DNA from 4 places in the Variovorax sp. J31P179 genome. Region 4 is predicted to be linked to each of the others. Evidence: predicted binding sites of a transcription regulator. Region 4 holds the regulator's gene; each other region holds the start of a gene.
The links. Region 4 encodes sigma-54, which starts transcription at its own class of promoters, with help from an activator protein. Its sites were predicted from a motif close to TGGCANGNAANCTGCTTT; they were not measured.
Positions count from the first base shown of each region.

Region 1 (4,488 bases), on a different contig from region 4:
CCGGGCGACATGGGCAAGGTGATGGGCGCGGTCAAGGCCAGGCTGGCCGGCAAGGCCGACATGGGCCAGGTCAGCGCCGCCGTCAAGGCGGCACTGGCCAGCGCCTGAGCATGAAGTCGCGCCCGGTCCTCAAGGCCTGCGCCTGCCTGGTCGACGCCCAGGGCCGGCTGCTGGTGTTCCACCATCCCGAGGACCGCGGCATGCAGCTGCCCAAGGGCACGATCGAGCCCGGCGAAGCGCCCGAGGACGCGGTGCGGCGCGAACTGCTGGAAGAGTCGGGGGTCGACTACGCGGGGCCGCTGGAGCCGCTGGGCACCATCGACCGCTACTGCGAGGCCGGCATCGAAGGCAACAAGCACCGCCATCCGCAGCTGTGGCACCTGTTCCTGATGCGCATCGAACACCCGCTGCCCGAAACCTTCGACCATGTCGCAATGGGAAGCCCGGAAGAAGACGGGTTGGTGTTCAGCTTCAGCTGGCTGACGCCGGACGCGTCGCTGGAGGACTTTGCCGCGCCCTACGTCCGGGTGATCGAAAAAGTCCGCGCCGCGCTCGCCGCCTGAGCGCCGGCCCGGGTGCCGTTCTACCAGTTGGCTTCGCGCTCCGGGGTGGCCGAGATGTGGTGGATCGACAGGTCGGCGCCGTCGTACTCCTCCTCCTGCGACAGCCGCAGCCCCAGCGTGGCCTGCAGCACGCCGTAGACCGCTGCGCCGGCGACCAGCGCCCAGGCGACCCCGATCGCTACCCCGACCAGCTGGGCCCAGAGGTTCACCCCGCCGATGCCGCCGAGCGCCCGGCTGCCGAAGATCCCGGCCGCGATGCCGCCCCAGGTTCCGCAGAGGCCGTGCAGCGGCCAGACGCCGAGCACGTCGTCGATCTTCCACTTGTTCTGCGTCAGGGTGAACATCTTCACGAAGATCGCGCCGGCCACGCCTCCCACCACCAGCGCGCCGATCGGGTGCATCAGGTCGGAGCCGGCGCAGACCGCCACCAGGCCCGCCAGCGGCCCGTTGTAGACGAAGCCGGGGTCGTTCCTGCCCAACGCCAGCGCCACCAGCGTGCCGCCGACCATCGCCATCAGCGAATTGACCGCCACCAGGCCCGAGATCTTGTCGATCGTCTGGGCGCTCATCACGTTGAAGCCGAACCAGCCCACGCACAGGACCCAGGCGCCGAGGGCCAGGAACGGGATGTTCGAGGGCGGGTGCGCGCTCAGCGAGCCGTCGCCCCGGTAGCGGTTGCGGCGCGCCCCCAGCAGCAGCACCGCCGGCAGCGCCAGCCAGCCGCCCATCGCATGGACCACCACCGAGCCGGCGAAGTCGTGGAACTCGTTGCCCGTGACCCGGGCCAGCCAGTCCTGGATGCCGAAGGCCCGGTTCCAGGCGATGCCCTCGTAGAGCGGATACACCAGGCCCACGATGACGGCCGTGGCGATCAGCTGCGGCCAGAACTTCGCGCGCTCCGCGATGCCGCCCGAGATGATGGCCGGGATCGCCGCGGCGAAGGTGAGCAGGAAGAAGAAGCGCACCAGCTCGAAGCCGCTGCCGGCCGCCAGTTGCTCGGCGCCGACAAAGAAGTGCGTGCCGTAGGCGACGCCGAAGCCGACGAGGAAATAGACGATGGTCGAGACCGAGAAGTCGACCAGGATCTTGACCAGCGCATTGACCTGGTTCTTCTTGCGCACGGTGCCGAGTTCGAGAAAGGCAAAACCCGCATGCATCGACAACACCATGATGGCGCCAAGGAGAAGAAAGAGCGCGTTCGTGCCCCGAGTGAGTGCATCCATTGGAGATTGGCTTTGATATTTGCTTGGAGATGGTGCGTCGACGCCGGATGGCCCGGCTGACGCACCGATCGAAAGCAAAAATGGTGCCAAATCCGCCTCACTGCGGTGCCTTCTTGTCCAAATCGCTGCATCCCGCACCGACATGGAAAGCGCGCTGGCTCAAAGGCCGGCGCAGCCAGGCCCGTTGGTGAAACACCGCGGAACTGGCTTTGCCAGGCCGCAGGTGTTGCCCCCGGTGGGGGGCTGAGGAGCCGCGGCTCCAAGCCTGCCTGCGCAGGCTTGGACGGCTCCGAAGGGCCGCTGCCTCTGGCAGCGACTCGAGCGCCCGGACACGAAGTGCCGGGCAACCTGGGGGCGAGCCGGTTACGCCCCCGCGACCTTCATGCGATTGACCAGCAGAGAACCCGTCGTCTTCGCCCCGTAGTTGTACGCATCCGCGCCCACCGCCTCGATGCCCATCAGCATGTCCTTGAGGTTGCCGGCGATCGTGATCTCCTGCACCGGGAACGCGATCCGGCCCTTCTCGACCCAGAAGCCGCTGGCGCCGCGCGAATAGTCGCCCGTCACGTAGTTGACGCCCTGCCCCATCAACTCGATCACCAGCAGGCCGGTGCCCAGCTTTTCGAGCATGGCATCGAGGTCGTCGCCCTTCTTCGTCAGGCGGGAGGTCAGCGTGAGGTTGTGCGAGCCGCCGGCATTGCCGGTGGTCTTCATGCCCAGCTTGCGCGCCGAGTAGGTACTGAGGAAATAGCCCTCGAGCCGTCCGGCGTCGACCACCTTGCGCTTGCGCGTCACGACGCCCTCGTCGTCGAAGGGCGAGCTGCCCTTGCCGCGCAGCAGATGCGGGTCTTCGACCACGTCGATGTGCTTGGGCAGCACCTTCTTGCCGAGCGAATCGAGCAGGAAGGTGCTTTTGCGATACAGCGCACCGCCGCTGGTGGCCTGCACCAGCCCGCCCAGCAGTCCGGCCGCCAGCGGCGACTCGAACAGCACCGGGCATTCGGTGGTCTTGATCTTGCGCGACTTGAGGCGGCTCAGGGCCCGCTCGGCGGCATAGCGGCCCACGGCCACCGGGCTCGCCAGCTCGTCGGCCGAGCGCATCGAGCTGTACCAGGCGTCGCGCTGCATGTCGTCGCCCTTGCCGGCGATCGGCGCCACCGAGATCGAATGGCGCGAGCTGGCATAGCCGCCGCGGAAGCCGCGGGTGTGGGCGCTGAAGAAATGGCTTTGCTGCGCCGAGACCCCGGCACCTTCGCTGTTGGTGATGCGCTTGTCGGTCGACAGGGCCGCGGCCTCGCACTCCAGCGCCAGCTGGGCGGCCTGTTCGCTCGTGACGTCCCAGGGGTGGAACAGGTCGAGGTCCGGCTGCTCCTTGGCGATATCAGCCTCGTCGGGCAGGCCGCTGACCGGGTCCTCGGCCGTGAAGCGGGCGATGTCGTAGGCCGCCTGCACGGTCTGGGCGATCGCCGCCTCGGAGAAGTCGGAGGTGCTGGCATTGCCGCGGCGGTGGCCCACGTAGACCGTGACGCCGAGCGACTTGTCGCGGTTGCGCTCGACGTTCTCGAGCTCGCCCTTGCGCACCGAGACGCTCAGGCCGCAGCCCTCGGACGCCTCCGCGCCGGCATCGGTCGCTCCGAGCTTCTTGGCATGGGCCAAGGCCGAATCGACCAGGTTTTCGAAGAAAGGACGGCTGTAGGCGAAGCCGGAGTCGGCGCGCGAGGAAGATGTGGTCATGTGTTGGCTATGATACTTGCGCCCCCTGTTCCCGATGGTGCGGCCAACGATTGCATCTATGTCCCGCAAACCCAAAAAAGGCTACTTCGTCCGTGGCGAGTTCGTGGCCGAAGGCAGCGAACTCGATCTGGAGCTCAAGCGCGAGCTCAAGGGCACCGACGCCGCCAGCAAGACCGACCTCAAACGCGAGAGCGCCGAACTGCAGGCGCTGGGCGAAGCCCTGCTCGGCCTGCGCGCCGGCCTGTTCGACACGCTCGACCTGGGCGACAAGCTCAAGGACGCCATTGCCGACGCCAAGCGCATCACCAACTTCGAGGGCAAGCGGCGCCAGATGCAGTTCATCGGCAAGCTGATGCGCGGCCTCGACGCCGAGGTGCTCGACGCGGTCCGCGCCGCCCTGGCCGAGCAGGACCGCCTGCCGGCCGAAGAAACCGCGGCGCTGCACGAAGCCGAGCGCTGGCGCGACCGGCTGATCGCCGACAACGACGCCCTCGGCGGCTGGATCGAGACCCACCCGGCCACCGATGCCCAGCAACTGCGCGCCCTGGTGCGCCAGGCCCGCAAGGACATCAAGGCCGGCCCGGCGGGCGAGGCGCCGCGGCAGGGCAAGGCCTACCGCGAGGTGTTCCAGATCGTGCGCGCCCAGCTGCGCGTGCATGGCACGGCCGACCTCGCCGACGAGGCGGCCGAGCAGGCGCGCGAGGACGACGCATGACGGCGTTCGATCCGGTCCGCATCGGCATCGTCTCGGTCAGCGACCGCGCTTCCAGCGGCGTCTACGAAGACAAGGGTCTGCCGGCTCTCAAGGACTGGCTGCAGCGCGCCCTGCGCAATCCGATCAGCTTCGAATCGCGGCTGATCCCCGACGAGCAGGCCGGCATCAGCACGGCACTGATCGCGCTGGTCGACGCCGGCTGCTCGCTGGTGCTGACCACCGGCGGCACCGGCCCGGCCCTGCGCGACGTCAC
Region 1 covers NZ_JASZYL010000003.1:10,902-15,389, reverse strand. Annotated here, with positions in the region: gene QTI17_RS08185 (GatB/YqeY domain-containing protein) at 1-108, shown strand, start outside; gene QTI17_RS08180 (NUDIX domain-containing protein) at 111-563, shown strand; gene QTI17_RS08175 (ammonium transporter) at 584-1,786, opposite strand; gene pmbA (metalloprotease PmbA) at 2,150-3,520, opposite strand; gene yjgA (ribosome biogenesis factor YjgA) at 3,579-4,235, shown strand; gene mog (molybdopterin adenylyltransferase) at 4,256-4,488, shown strand, end outside.
Region 1: a site for sigma-54 is predicted at 1,858-1,875, ahead of QTI17_RS08175 (ammonium transporter). Genes of this name have one in related genera too.

Region 2 (4,488 bases), on a different contig from region 4:
ACAGCAGCACGCCCTGCGTCGGCGTGGTCAGGCCGGCGATGAGGTTCAGCAGCGTCGACTTGCCGCAGCCCGAGTGGCCGATCAGCGTGATGAACTCGCCCTTGGCGACGTTCAGGTGGATGTCGCGCAGCGCCAGGAAGCTGCCCTTGGCGGTCTTGAAACGCTGCTCGACGCCTTCGATCGCGATGTACTTGCTGTCGTCGTTCATTGCTTGACCTCTTCGAACGTGAATGCGGTGGCGATCTTGACGAGCGCGAACTCGAGCACCAGACCAACGATGCCGATGACGAAGATCGCGATGATGATGTTGGCGACGTTGAGGTTGTTCCACTCGTCCCAGACCCAGAAGCCGATGCCGACGCCGCCGGTCAGCATCTCGGCCGCGACGATCACCAGCCAGGCGGTGCCGACCGCCAGCCGCACGCCGGTCAGCATGTAGGGCAGCACGGCGGGGAACAGGATCTTGGTGAAGATCTTCCATTCGCTGAGGTTCAGCACGCGGGCGACGTTCATGTAGTCGCTCGGCACGCGCTGCACGCCGACCGCGGTGTTGATGATCATCGGCCAGATCGAGCAGATGAAGATGGTCCAGATGGCGGCCGGGTTGGCGCCCTTGAATACCAGCAGGCCGATCGGCAGCCAGGCCAGCGGCGACACCGGCCGCAGCAGGCTGATCAGCGGATTGAACATGCGAGAGAGAAACTCGAAGCGCCCGATCGCGAAGCCGGCCGGGATGCCGACCGCGGCCGCCAGCCCGAAGCCCAGCGCCACCCGCTGCAGCGACGAGAGCACGTTCCAGCCCACGCCCTGGTCGTTCGGGCCCTTGCTGTAGAACGGGTCGCTGAACACGGTCAGCGCCTGCTGCCAGGTGGCGAGCGGCGACGGGAAGCCGGTGGTGCTCTTCAGCGCCACCAGTTCCCAGACCAGGACCAGCAGCGCGAAGCCGAGCACCGGCGGCAGCACGCGCAGCCAGACGGCGCGGAAATCGCGCGGCACGCGCGGCATCGGTTGGAGCGCGACCGGCGCAGCCGCGGCGGCCGGGCGGGCGACGGCTTTTGCCGCCGGCGGCAAGGCCGCGTGAGCATCGAGGGGGGAATGGAAGACGGCACTGACCATGGTGGGCTCCTCAGGCATGGACCTTGAACGAATCGGCGTACTGCTTCGGGTTCTTGCCGTCCCAGACGACGCCGTCGAACAGCTTGCTGCTGCGCATCGTTTCCTTCGGCACCGGCGTCTTGGCCGCGGCGGCGGCCTGTTTGTAGATGTCGATCTGGTTGATCTGGGTCGCCACCTGCAGGTAGTCCGGATGCTCCTTCAGCAGGCCCCAGCGCTTGTGCTGGGTCAGGAACCACATGCCGTCCGACAGGTACGGATAGGAGACCGCGCCGTCGGCGTAGAACTTCATGTAGTTGGGGTCGTCCCAGTTCTTGCCGAGGCCGTTGGTGTAGCGCCCCAGGATGCGCTGGTTGATCGCGTCCACGCTGGTGTTGACGTAGCTCTTGTCGGCGATGGTCTCGGCCATCTTGTTCTTGTTCTGCAGGCCGGCGTCGATCCACTTGCCGGCCTCGAGGATCGCGGCGGTCACGGCGCGCGCGGTGTTCGGATACTTCTTCACGAAGTCGCCGGTGGTGCCGAGCACCTTCTCGGGATGGTCCTTCCAGATGTCCTGGCTGGTGATCGCCGTGATGCCGATGCCGTCCATGATCGCGCGCTGGCCCCAGGGCTCACCGACGCAAAAACCGTCCATGTTGCCCACGCGCATGTTGGCCACCATCTGCGGCGGCGGCACGGTGATGACCTTGGCGTCCTTCAGCGGGTTGATGCCGTTGGCCGCCATCCAGTAGTACAGCCACATCGCGTGGGTGCCGGTGGGGAAGGTCTGGGCGAAGGTGTATTCGGCTTTTTCCTTGCCCATCACCTTGGCCAGCGATGCGCCGTCGACCGCCCCCTTGTCGGCCAGCTTCTTCGACAGCGTGATGGCTTGCCCGTTGTTGTTGAGGGTCATGAGCACCGCCATGTCCTTCTTCGGGCCGCCGATGCCCAGGTGCACGCCGTAGACCAGGCCGTACAGCACGTGGGCGAAATCCAGTTCGCCGTTCACCAGCTTGTCGCGCACGCCGGCCCAGCTGGCCTCCTTGCTCGGCACGATCTTGACGCCGTACTTCTTGTCGATGCCCAGCACCGAGGCCATCACCACGCTGGCGCAGTCGGTCAGCGGGATGAAGCCGATCTTGACTTCTTCCTTCTCGGGCTTGTCGGAGCCCTGGGCCCAGACGGCGGCACGCAGCGCGGGGTCGAGCCCGGCCACGCCCGCGGCGGCGGCCTGCAGCACTCGGCGGCGACTCAGTGTGGGTTTCAGCGCATCGGTCATGGGTCGTACTCCGGGAAGTGAAAAAAGCGGTTCGGAAAAACGAAAAGGCGCCCTCACCACGCACGGGCCGCTCGAAAACGAGCCCCTGCGGGATAAGGACGCCTTTGTCCGGTTCGGTGGGCCGCACCCGCCGTTGGATGCCGCCTGCCTGAAGACCTTCGTCGGTCTATGGACTGGGAGACAGCAAGCGGCGTGCCAATTGCTGGTTGCTATGAAAAGAGGAGCGTTGAATACCCGTCAATGCTCGCCGTGGCGCGGATTCCGCAAGAGGCCTGCCGTCGCGAAGTGCTTGTGCAGTGCACCATTGCGGGCCGCCGATGCACTCAGGGCGCCTTGTCGACGGGCAGGTACTCGGCCATGGCAAGCACCGATTCGGCGACCTCGACCAGGCGCCGGCCCTGGTTCATCGCGGTCTGGCGCAGCATCTTGTGGGCCTCCTCCTCGCGGATGCGGCGGTGCGCCATCAGCAGTCCCTTGGCGCGCTCGACCAGCTTGCGCTCGTTGAGGGCGGCGCGCACGGTGTCGAGCTCGTCGCCCATCGCCTGCAGCCGGCGCGACTGCTCCTGCACCATGTCGAGGATCGAGCGCTCGAGCTGCCGGCCGTAGGGCGCGCCGCCGGCCGGTGCATCCGGCGTCGCCGGCGCGTCGAGAAAAAAATCCGCCGTTTCCACGCCGTTTCCAACCTGCAGGCTGGCCAGCAGGGCTTCGTGGGCCTGCAGTTCGCTGCGGGCCTGCGTGGTCTTGTGCAGGCAGAGCCCGCGCAGGTCGGCCGCCAGGCGCTCCTCGACCGCCTGCATGGCGTCGATGCGGCGGGTGCAGCAGTCGAACCAGGCCGGGCTCAGCTCGCTGTCGAGCGCCACGCCGGCGGGCGCTGCGCAGGCGATGCGGCGCAGCCGCTCCAGTTCGGCCAGCTGCGCCGCCGCCTGCACCGAGCCCCACACCTCGGCCAGGCCGGGCGCAGCGAAGTCTGCGAACAGCGCGAAGCAATGCTCCTGCGAAGCGATCAGGTGCAGCCATTGCTGCTGGCGGGCGCCGTCGTTGCGGCCCGAGGCGAAGGCCGCGGCGCCGCAGGCCCGCTCCTGGCCCGCGAACTCCTTGCCCTGCATGAAGTTGAACAGTGCGACCAGGAGGCGCGAGATCTCCGGGTCGGTCGCGCCGTCGGCGGCCTCGAACACCACCGCGATCAGGCCGGCGATCAGCTTGCCGAAGGCGGCGGTCGACTGCGCGGCATCGATATCCTGCGCGCCGATCCGCTGGCGCAGCCCGGCCAGGGCGTCCATCCCCGGCAGCACCCAGGCGATCCGGCTGAACAGCCGCGCACCGTTGCCGATGCGGCCGTCGGCGGCGTCGAGCTGGTCGAAGGCCAGGCGCACGGCCTGCTCCTGCCGCAGGCATTCGGCGATCTGGGCGTCGCGCTGCGCGACGAAGCGCTGGCCGCGCGACGCCAGCAGCACGTTCGAGATGCCGCGTTCGCGCTGCAGGGCATGGACCAGCCGGCCGATCGTCGCCACCAGCTCGCTGGTTCGCGCGAGCTGCTCCAGCTCGTCGATTTCGCAGCGCAGGGCGCCGACCAGGAAGCTCAATCCGGATTTCATCGGGGTGTTCTCGAGGCCCGGGGGCCGTTCCAGGGGAATGCAGCAACATCCGTGCCCCGGAACAGGGCGCCGCCTACACTCGACGGATGCATGTACTGGGAATCGAATCCTCCTGCGATGAAACCGGCGTGGCGCTGGTCGAGACCGTGGACGACGGCCTGCCGCGGCTGGCCGCGCACGCGCTGCACAGCCAGATCGCGATGCACCAGGCCTACGGCGGCGTGGTGCCCGAGCTCGCCAGCCGCGACCACATCCGCCGCGTCCTGCCGCTGACCGAAGCGGTGTTCGAAGAGGCCGGCCGGCGCCTGTCCGACGTCGACGTCGTCGCCTACACCCGCGGTCCCGGCCTGGCGGGGGCGCTGCTGGTCGGCGCCGGCGTGGCCTGCGCGCTCGGCGCGGCGCTCGACAAGCCGGTGCTCGGCGTGCACCACCTCGAAGGCCACCTGCTGTCGCCGTTCCTGAGCGCCGATCCGCCCGAATTCCCCTTCGTCGCACTGCTGGTGTCCGGCGGCCATACGCAGC
Region 2 covers NZ_JASZYL010000003.1:30,026-34,513, forward strand. Annotated here, with positions in the region: gene QTI17_RS08240 (ABC transporter ATP-binding protein) at 1-208, opposite strand, end outside; gene ntrB (nitrate ABC transporter permease) at 205-1,116, opposite strand; gene QTI17_RS08250 (CmpA/NrtA family ABC transporter substrate-binding protein) at 1,127-2,371, opposite strand; gene QTI17_RS08255 (nitrate regulatory protein) at 2,695-3,966, opposite strand; gene tsaD (tRNA (adenosine(37)-N6)-threonylcarbamoyltransferase complex transferase subunit TsaD) at 4,053-4,488, shown strand, end outside.
Region 2: a site for sigma-54 is predicted at 2,552-2,569, ahead of QTI17_RS08250 (CmpA/NrtA family ABC transporter substrate-binding protein). Genes of this name have one in related genera too.

Region 3 (4,488 bases), on a different contig from region 4:
CACGATGAACTTGCTGGTGAACACCTTGTCTTCGGCCCGCTGCACGATCGGCACCGCGCCGCCGTTGGTGCGGATGCGCGCCTGCACGAAGGTGAAGCCGCCGAGCCAGGCCAGGTCGAGCTTGTTGGTGGCCAGCCCCTCGACCACCGCCGCATAGTCGGTGACCGGGGTGAACTGCACCTCCATGCCGGTCTCCTTCTGCAGGTAGTCGCCCAGCGGCTTGAACTTGCGCTGCAGCTCGGTCGGCGCCTCGTCGGGAATGGCGGACACGCGCAGCACCTTGCCCTGAGCAAAGGCACCGACGGCGAAGGCGGAAAGGACCAGCGCCAAGGCGCGGCGGGAGATTGTTTTCATGAGGGAGCGGCCGGAGGGCCGGTAGGCGGACAACCCTCGATTGTAGAAAGACGCGCCAGCACGCCGCTCGGATAATGGGCCCCATGAACGACACGCCCTCCTCCCGCCCCGTCAACCCGCTCGCGCCGCTGCGGCTCACCAGCTTCTCGCATGGCGGCGGCTGCGGCTGCAAGATCGCGCCCGGCGTGCTCTCGCAGATCCTGAAGAGCGGCGCCGGCGGCCTGATGCCGCCCGAGCTGATGGTCGGCATCGAAACGGCCGACGACGCCGCCGTCTACCGGCTCAACGACCGCCAGGCCCTGATCGCGACCACCGATTTCTTCATGCCGATCGTCGACGATCCATACGAGTTCGGGCGCATCGCGGCCACCAACGCGATCAGCGACGTCTACGCGATGGGCGGCAAGCCGATCATGGCGCTGGCGCTGGTCGCGATGCCGGTCGCCCAACTGCCGATCGAGGCCATCGGCGAGATCGTGCGCGGTGGCCAGGACGTCTGCCGCGCCGCCGGGATCCCGATCGCGGGCGGCCACACCATCGACTCGGTCGAGCCGATCTATGGGCTGGTGGTGATGGGCCTGGTCGACCCGGCGCAGGTCAAGCGCAACGCCGACGCCCGGGCCGGCGACCTGCTGGTGCTCGGCAAGCCGCTGGGCGTCGGCGTGCTGTCGGCGGCGCTCAAGAAGGAGCAATTGTCGGAGGCCGGTTACCGGCAGCTGATCGACAGCACGACTCGGCTCAACACGCCCGGCATCGCGCTGGCGGCGCTGCCCGGCGTGCATGCGCTGACCGACGTCACGGGCTTCGGACTGGCCGGCCACGCGCTCGAGCTCGCGCGCGGCGCCGGGCTGACCGCCGTGATCGAGTGGTCGAAGGTGCCGCGGCTCGAAGGCGTCGAGGCGCTGGCCGCCGAGGGCTTCGTGACCGGCGCCTCGGGCCGCAACTGGAGCGGCTATGGCGCCGATGTCGAGCTGGCCGCGGGCCTGCCGGCCACTGCCCAGGCGCTGCTGAGCGACCCCCAGACTTCGGGCGGACTGCTGGTGAGCTGCGCGCCCGAGGCGGTCGATGCGGTGCTGGCGATCTTCCGCGACGAAGGCTTCGGCGCCGCGGCCGTGATCGGCCGCACCGAAGCCGGCCGGGCCGGCTTGCGCCTGCTGCCCTGAGGCCTCATTTCACGGGTTCGAGCGCGACCCCCAGCCGCTTCGCCAGCCGGATCAGGTTGGCCCGGTCGAGGCCGAGCGACTGCGCGGCCGCCGCCCGGTTGAAGCCATGCGCCGCGAGCGCCGCCAGCAGGCGCTGCCTCTTCAGCGCATCGACGGCTTGCTGGAGCGACTCGCCCTGGCGCGGCGCGTCGGTGGCGCTGTCCGCGCTGTCCGCCCCTTCGATCGCTGGGGCGACCTCGGCGCGGCGCCCTTCCAGATCCAGGTCTTCCGCCGTGAGGCTCAGGATCCGCGGCCGCTGCGGATGCCGCGCGCGCGCCTTCAGCGCGCTGCGCCCGAGCAGATGCTCCAACTCGCGCACGTTGCCCGGCCAGTCGTACGCCAGCAGCGCCGCCTGCGCGCTGGCATCGAGCCGGGCCGCGCCGATGCCGAGCCGGGAGCGGTTCTCTTCGAGGAAGAAGCCGCTCAGCAGCAGCACGTCGCGGCCCCGCTCGCGCAGGGGCGGCACCCGCAGCGGGTAGGCGCTCAGGCGGTGGTAGAAGTCGGCGCGCAGGCGGCCGGCCTTGACCTCGTCGGCCAGGTCCCGGTTGCTGGCAGCGATCAGGCGCACGTCCACATGGTGCTCGCGGTCGGAGCCCAGGCGCTGCAGCTGGCCGCTCTGCAGCACACGCAGCAGCTTGGCCTGCACCGGCATCGACAGCTCGCCGACCTCGTCCAGGAACAGCGTGCCGCCATCGGCCAGCTCGAACTTGCCCGGCCGGTCGCTGGTGGCGCCCGTGAACGCGCCCTTGACGTGGCCGAACAATTCGCTTTCGACCAGCGTCTCGGGCAGGGCCGCGCAGTTGAGGCTGATCATGGGCCGCGCCGCACGCGGGGACCCGGCATGGATCGCCTCCGCGACCAGTTCCTTGCCGACGCCGGTCTCGCCCTGGATCAGCACCGACAGCTCGCTGCCGGCCACGGTCTCGATGTCGGCGACGAGCCGGCGCATGGCCGTGCTGCGGCCGATCAGCTCGCGGGCGCGCGGCGCCGCGGCGAGCCGGTAGCCTTCGGCGCGCAGGCTCTCGAGCGCCACGCGGTTCTCCAACTGTTCGATTCGGCCGGCCACGGTGACGATGCCGGCCGCCAGGTTGGCGAACAGCTGCAGCGCCGCCAGGTCGCCGCGCGAAAAGCGATCGGGCTGCAGCGCGTCGAGCGTAAGCAAGCCCCAGATCCGTTGATGGAGCTGGATCGGGCAGCCCACGCAGTCGTGCACGGGGAGGTCGCCATGCAGGCCCTCGACCAGGCCGTCGTAGGGGTCGGGCAGCGCGCTGTCGGAAGGAAAGCGCAAGGGCCCGGCGGCCCCCAGCAGCGCCGCGAAGCGCGGGTGCTCGGCGATGCGGAAACGACGGCCCAGCGTGTCGCGGCTCAAGCCGTCGACCGCCAGCGGCAGCAGGCTGCCGTCCTCGAGCCGAAGCAGCGCCGCGGCATCGCAGGGCAGCAGCAGGCGCAGCGACTGCAACAGGCGGCGATAGAGCTCCTCGGCCGGCAGGCCGGAGCCCAGGTCAGCGACCAGCGGCGCGACCGCTTCGAGCAGCTTGTCGGCAGTCATCTGGACACGGTAGTGGGTCATATCGACACGATTTTCGTCAGGTCATAAGGACACTGTCAACGACAAGTCGTTGATTTTGCTGCCCCCCGCGCCTGGAACGGAGATTGCGATGAACAAGGCATCCATCTGAACTCCAGGAGCCTTTTCCGTGCTGACCCCGCAACAGAAATCCATCGTCACCGCCACCGTGCCACTGCTCGAAACCGGCGGCGAGGCGCTGACCACGCACTTCTACCGGATCATGCTCGACGAGCATCCGGAAGTGCGGCCGCTGTTCAACCAGGCCCACCAGGCCAGCGGGGACCAGCCGCGCGCGCTGGCCAACGGCGTGCTGATGTACGCCAAGAACATCGACCGGCTCGAAGCGCTCGGCGATCTGGCCGGCCAGATCGTCAACAAGCACGTCGCGCTGCAGGTGCTGCCCGAGCACTACCCGATCGTCGGTGCCTGCCTGCTGCGTGCGATCCGCGAGGTGCTCGGTGCCGAGATCGCCACCGACGAGGTGATCGCCGCCTGGGCCGCCGCCTACGGGCAACTGGCCGACATCCTGATCGGTGCCGAGAAGCAGGCCTACGACGAGCGGGCCGATGCGCCCGGCGGCTGGCGCGGTGCCCGGCCCTTCGTCGTCGTGCGCAGGGAAGTCGAGAGCGAGGAGATCAATTCCTTCTACCTGGCGCCGGCCGATGGTGGCGCGATCCTCGACTTCAAGCCGGGCCAGTACATCGGCCTGCGGCTGGTCGTCGACGGCAACGAGATCCGCCGCAACTACTCGCTGTCGGCGGCGCCGAACGGCCAGACCTACCGCATCAGCGTCAAGCGCGAAACCGGCGGCCTGGCATCGAACCACCTGCACGACGAAGTCGGCGAAGGCAGCACGGTCGAGCTGTTCCCGCCGGCGGGCGCCTTCACGCTGGAGCCGGGCGAACGGCCGCTGGTGCTGATCAGCGGCGGGGTCGGCATCACGCCGACGCTGGCGATGCTCGAGGCCGCGCTCAAGACCTCGCGCGCGGTCCACTTCATCCACTGCGCGCGCACGCGAGGCGCGCATGCCTTCCGCCATGCCATCGATGCGCTGGCCCACAAGCATCCGCAGCTCGCGCGCTTCTATTGCTACGACGAAGTGAGCGAAGGTGCGCCCGCAGCGGACGCCCCGCATGCGGTCGGCCGCCTCGACGCGCAGAAGCTCGCGCAGTGGCTGCCGGCGACACGCGACGTTGACGCCTACTTTCTCGGACCGAAGCCCTTCATGCAGCAGGTGAAGAGCGCACTGCGCGCGCTCGGCGTGCCGGATCGGCAGGCGCGCTACGAGTTCTTCGGGCCGGCGTCGGCGCTGGAGTAGGATGCAGCGATCCGTCTCGCATCAAATGATGCTACATTTGATGC
Region 3 covers NZ_JASZYL010000001.1:38,908-43,395, forward strand. Annotated here, with positions in the region: gene QTI17_RS00195 (putative selenate ABC transporter substrate-binding protein) at 1-354, opposite strand, end outside; gene selD (selenide, water dikinase SelD) at 438-1,517, shown strand; gene norR (nitric oxide reductase transcriptional regulator NorR) at 1,522-3,105, opposite strand; gene hmpA (NO-inducible flavohemoprotein) at 3,254-4,444, shown strand.
Region 3: a site for sigma-54 is predicted at 3,199-3,216, ahead of hmpA (NO-inducible flavohemoprotein). Genes of this name have one in related genera too.

Region 4 (4,488 bases):
AGCCGCACGCTGCGCTTGGTGCGCGCCGAACTCAATTCGTAGATCTCGACGCCGAGCCGCAGCATGTCGGGCCGGTAGCGCCGGTAGCCGGTGTGGACCACCGGCTCGTCGGTGGCGGCGAGCGAATTGGTGACGACGCTGATGCGCACCCCGCGCCCGCGGATCTCGCGCATGACCTCGAGACCGGCCTTGCCCGGGATCAGGTAGGGCGACACCAGCGTGACTTCGGAGCGCGAGCGCCGCATCTGCTCGATCACGTTGTAGCGCACGCTGTCGACATCGAGCAGCGGCACGCCGCCGTACGACGCGGTCTTGCCGACGACCCGGTCGGGGGCGTCGGCATAGGCCTCGGCCAAGGTCCAGATCAGGTCGAGCCGGGCGCCGTCCTTCAGCTCCGGCCCGAGCGGCGCGTAGCCCAGCACGTCGTTGGGTGCCGGTGGGCGCGGCGCCGGCGTCGTGGCGGGGCCCGTGGCCTGATCGAAGCGCTGCTGCAGTTCCGCCGGCGGCAGCGGGGAGCCGATCACGGTCCCGATCGGCCGCACGTAGGGGCTGTTCCAGAACAGGTCGAACAGGCTGCCGAGGCGCTTCACGAGGGCGCCGGCAACGAAGGTGTCGATATCCAGGAAGTTCGCGCCGGCGGTCTGCGTGAAGTACTGGTTCCCGATGTTGCGGCCGCCCGCCACCGCCATCGCGCCGTCGGCGATGAAGAGCTTGTTGTGCATCCGCCGGTTCACCCGATCGAAGTCGAACAGCGAGCTGGAGAAGCGCTGCAGCATGCTGCCGCGGCCGGCCGGAAACGGGTTGAACAGCCGCAGCTCGAGGTTCGGCGTCGCGGCCAGCGCGAGCAGCAGTTCGTCCTCTCCGGAGGTGTAGAGGTCGTCCATCAGCAGCCGCACGCGCACGCCGCGCAGCGCCGCGTCGCGCAGGGCGCGCAGGAAGTAGCGGCCGGTCTCGTCGTTCTCGATCTGGTAGTACTGGACGTCGAGCGTGCGCTCGGCGCGGCGCGCGAGCTGCAAGCGGGTGTCGAGGGCGAAATCGCCGCCGGGCATGAGTCGGAAACCGCTCAGGTCCGGGTCGGGCGAGGAGGCCTTGGCGATCCGGCCCAGCGTGGTCTCCGCGGAGGCCGCGATCGCGCTCGAGGGCTGGCGCTCGAAGTCGGCCGGCAGCATCGCGCAGCCGCTGGCCAGCAGCATCGTCGCCACCAGCGCCAGGCCGAGCCGCCACCAGCGCGCCAGCAGGCCCGGGCGGTGAAGCATCCCTAGAGGGCCTTGCGCAGATTGGCCGGCGCGATGCGCAGGGCCTCGCGGTACTTCGCCACCGTGCGGCGCGCGCATTCGATCCCCTGCTCCTTGAGCATCTCTGAGATCTGGCTGTCCGACAGCGGCTTCTTCAGGTCTTCGGCGCTCACGAACTGCTTGATCAGCGCCCGTACCGCGGTGCTGGAGGCGTTGCCCCCGGTCTCGGTGCCGAGCGCCGAGCCGAAGAAGTACTTGAGCTCGACCGTGCCGTAGGGCGTCGCCATGTACTTGGCGGTGGTCACGCGGCTGATGGTGGATTCGTGCAGGCCGAGCTCGTCGGCGATCTCGCGCAGCACCAGCGGCCGCATCGCGAGCTCGCCGTGCACGAAGAAGCTCTTCTGCCGCTCGACGATCGCGTTCGACACCCGCAGGATGGTGTCGAAGCGCTGCTGGATGTTCTTGATGAACCAGCGCGCCTCCTGCAGCCGCTGCGACAGCGCCTGGCTGCCTTCGCCCTTGTGCTGCTTGAGCGCGCCGGCGTAGATGTCGTGCACCCGCAGCCGCGGCATGACCTCGGGGTTGAGCATGACGCGGAACCTGGTGTGGGTGCCGTTGCCGATGCGCGTCACGATCACGTCGGGTATCACCACATTGCGCTCGACGTCGACGAAGCGGCGGCCCGGCTTGGGCTCGAGCCGCGCGATCAGCTGCAGCGCCGCGCGGACCTCTTCCTCGTTGCTGCGCGTGAGCGTCGCCAGCCGCTTGAAGTCGCGCCGCGCGAGCAGCTCCATCGGCTGCTTGCAGATCGCGATCGCGGTCATGCGCACCTGCGCCTCGTCGGCGTCCTCGTCGGGCTGCGCCAGGGCGCGCAGCTGGATCGTCAGGCACTCGCCCAGATTGCGCGCGCCGACACCGGCCGGCTCCAGGCTCTGCAGCAGGCCGAGCGCGACCTGGAAGTGATGCACCAGGTCGTCGAACTGGTCGTTGTCGTCGCCGGCCAGGCCCGAGGCCAGCGCCGGCAGCGAATCCTCGAGGTAGCCGTCGTCGTTGAGCGATTCGATCAGGAAGCGCAGCGCCGCACGGTCGGTCTCGCTGAGCCGCAGGCCCAGCGCCTGGCGGTGCAGGAAGGACTGCAGCGACTCCTGGCTGCGCGCCAATTCGGTGGCATCGGTGCGCTCGTCGTCGCCCAGGTTGTTGGTGCGCGCGGGCGCATCGCTGCCCCACTCGCTGTCGTCGGGCGCCATGTCGACCGTGCCGTCACCCTCCCAGTCGGGCTCGCCGTCGACCGCGTCCAGGGTGGCGGGCTCGGCAACCTCGGCGGACACCGCGACCTCGGCGGCGGGCGCCGAGGGGCCGGGCGTGAAGTCGCCGTCGCCATCGCCGTTGAATTCGGCCTGGCGATCTTCGTCGCGCACCGGCGTATCGGCGCTCTCGAGGCCGAATTCCTCGCGCGCGGCTTCCTCGGCCGTGCGTTCGAGGAACGGGTTGTCGTCGAGCATCTGCTCGACCTCCTGGCTCAACTCGAGCGTGGAGAGCTGCAGCAGCCGGATCGACTGCTGCAGCTGCGGCGTGAGCGCCAGGTGCTGAGAGACGCGAAGCGAAAGCCCCTGCTTCATCGAGATTGGGCTCCTACATCCGGAAGTGCTCGCCCAGGTACACGCGTCGTACCTCGGCGTTGTCGACGATCTCCGAAGGCGTGCCTTGTGCCAGCACATGCCCGTCGCTGATGATGAACGCGTGATCGCAGATGCCCAGCGTTTCACGCACGTTGTGGTCGGTGATGAGCACGCCGATGCCGCGCTCCTTCAGGAAACTGATGATCCGCTGGATCTCGATCACCGCGATCGGGTCGATGCCGGCGAAGGGTTCGTCCAGCAGGATGAAGCGCGGCTGGGTCGCGAGGGCGCGGGCGATCTCGACCCGGCGGCGCTCGCCGCCGGACAGCGACAGCGCCGACGAATCGCGCAGGTGGTCGACCCGGAGGTCGGCCAGCAGCTCGCCCAGGCGCTCCTCGATGCGGGCCTTGTCGAGCGGCACCATCCGGCCGCGTTCGTCGGGCTCGGCCTGCAGCTCGAGCACCGCGCGGACGTTTTCCTCGACCGTCAGCTTGCGGAAGATCGAGGCCTCCTGGGGCAGGTAGCTCAGGCCCATGCGGGCGCGGCGATGGATCGGCATGTGGGCGATCGGCTCGCCATCGATCGAAATCTCGCCGGCATCGGCCCGCACCAGCCCGACGATCATGTAGAACGAGGTGGTCTTGCCGGCGCCGTTGGGGCCCAGCAGTCCGACCACTTCGCCCTTCTGCACCGCCAGCGACACGTCCTTGACGACCGTGCGGCTGCCATAGCTCTTCTGCAGGCTGCGCGCTTCCAGCCGGCTGCCCGGCTGGCTGTCGCTGACACTCATCCCGGCTGTTTCGATCACTGCTTGGAGTCTCCGCCCAGCGTGGTGGTGGAACGCAGGCTGTTGCCCGGCGCCGGCGTGGTGGCCGGCGCCGCCGGCTTGGCGCCGGGGGTTGCGGGTGCCGCGGCCGCCTTGGGCGTGAGGATCGCCTTGACCCGGCCGCTCGCCTGGGTCGAGACGCCGGCATTCGGCGGCAGCGACGAACCATTCACCGTGAAGGTGTCGTTGCTCTGGTCGTAGACGATCAGCGGTCCGCTGCTCTCGTCGTTGGGGGTGGCGCCGATCAGGCGGCGCATGACCGCGCGGCGGATGAACTTCACGTTGTCGGCGCGGCTGTCGTATTCGATCACCTCGCCCTCGCCCTCGATCCACTCGTCGGTGCCGCTGTTGCGCTTCTGCTTGAAGTAGGCCAGCTTGCCCGGTTCGGCCGTGACGACGCCGTACTGGTAGCCCTCGGGATCCTGGCGGACGTCGATCCGGGTGCCGCGGATCTGGATCGTGCCCTTGTTGACGACCACGTTGCCGGTGAACACGCTGGTCTGCTTGAGGTCGTCGTAGCGCATGTTGTCGGCCTCGATGTTCATCGGCTTGCTCCGGTCGGCCTGCTCGGCCGGGGCCAGCGATGCGAAACCGGCCAGCGCCAGGGCGAGCATCAGCACGCGCACAGGACGACGGCGGGGGGAAGAGCGTAAGGGAAATGTCATAGAGGCACGAAACTTGCTCTGCGATTGTAAGCGTCCGCGGGACGCCGCCTCGCGCGGCCTTGACGAAAAAGCCCGCGGATGCGGGCTTCGTGAACGGAAATGTGGCGGCGGCGCCGCCCTTCGCTCAGCCCTTGCGGGCTTCC
Region 4 covers NZ_JASZYL010000004.1:427,836-432,323, reverse strand. Annotated here, with positions in the region: gene QTI17_RS13080 (phospholipase D family protein) at 1-1,193, opposite strand, end outside; gene QTI17_RS13075 (RNA polymerase factor sigma-54) at 1,259-2,854, opposite strand; gene lptB (LPS export ABC transporter ATP-binding protein) at 2,868-3,644, opposite strand; gene lptA (lipopolysaccharide transport periplasmic protein LptA) at 3,659-4,345, opposite strand; gene QTI17_RS13060 (thiol:disulfide interchange protein DsbA/DsbL) at 4,470-4,488, opposite strand, start outside.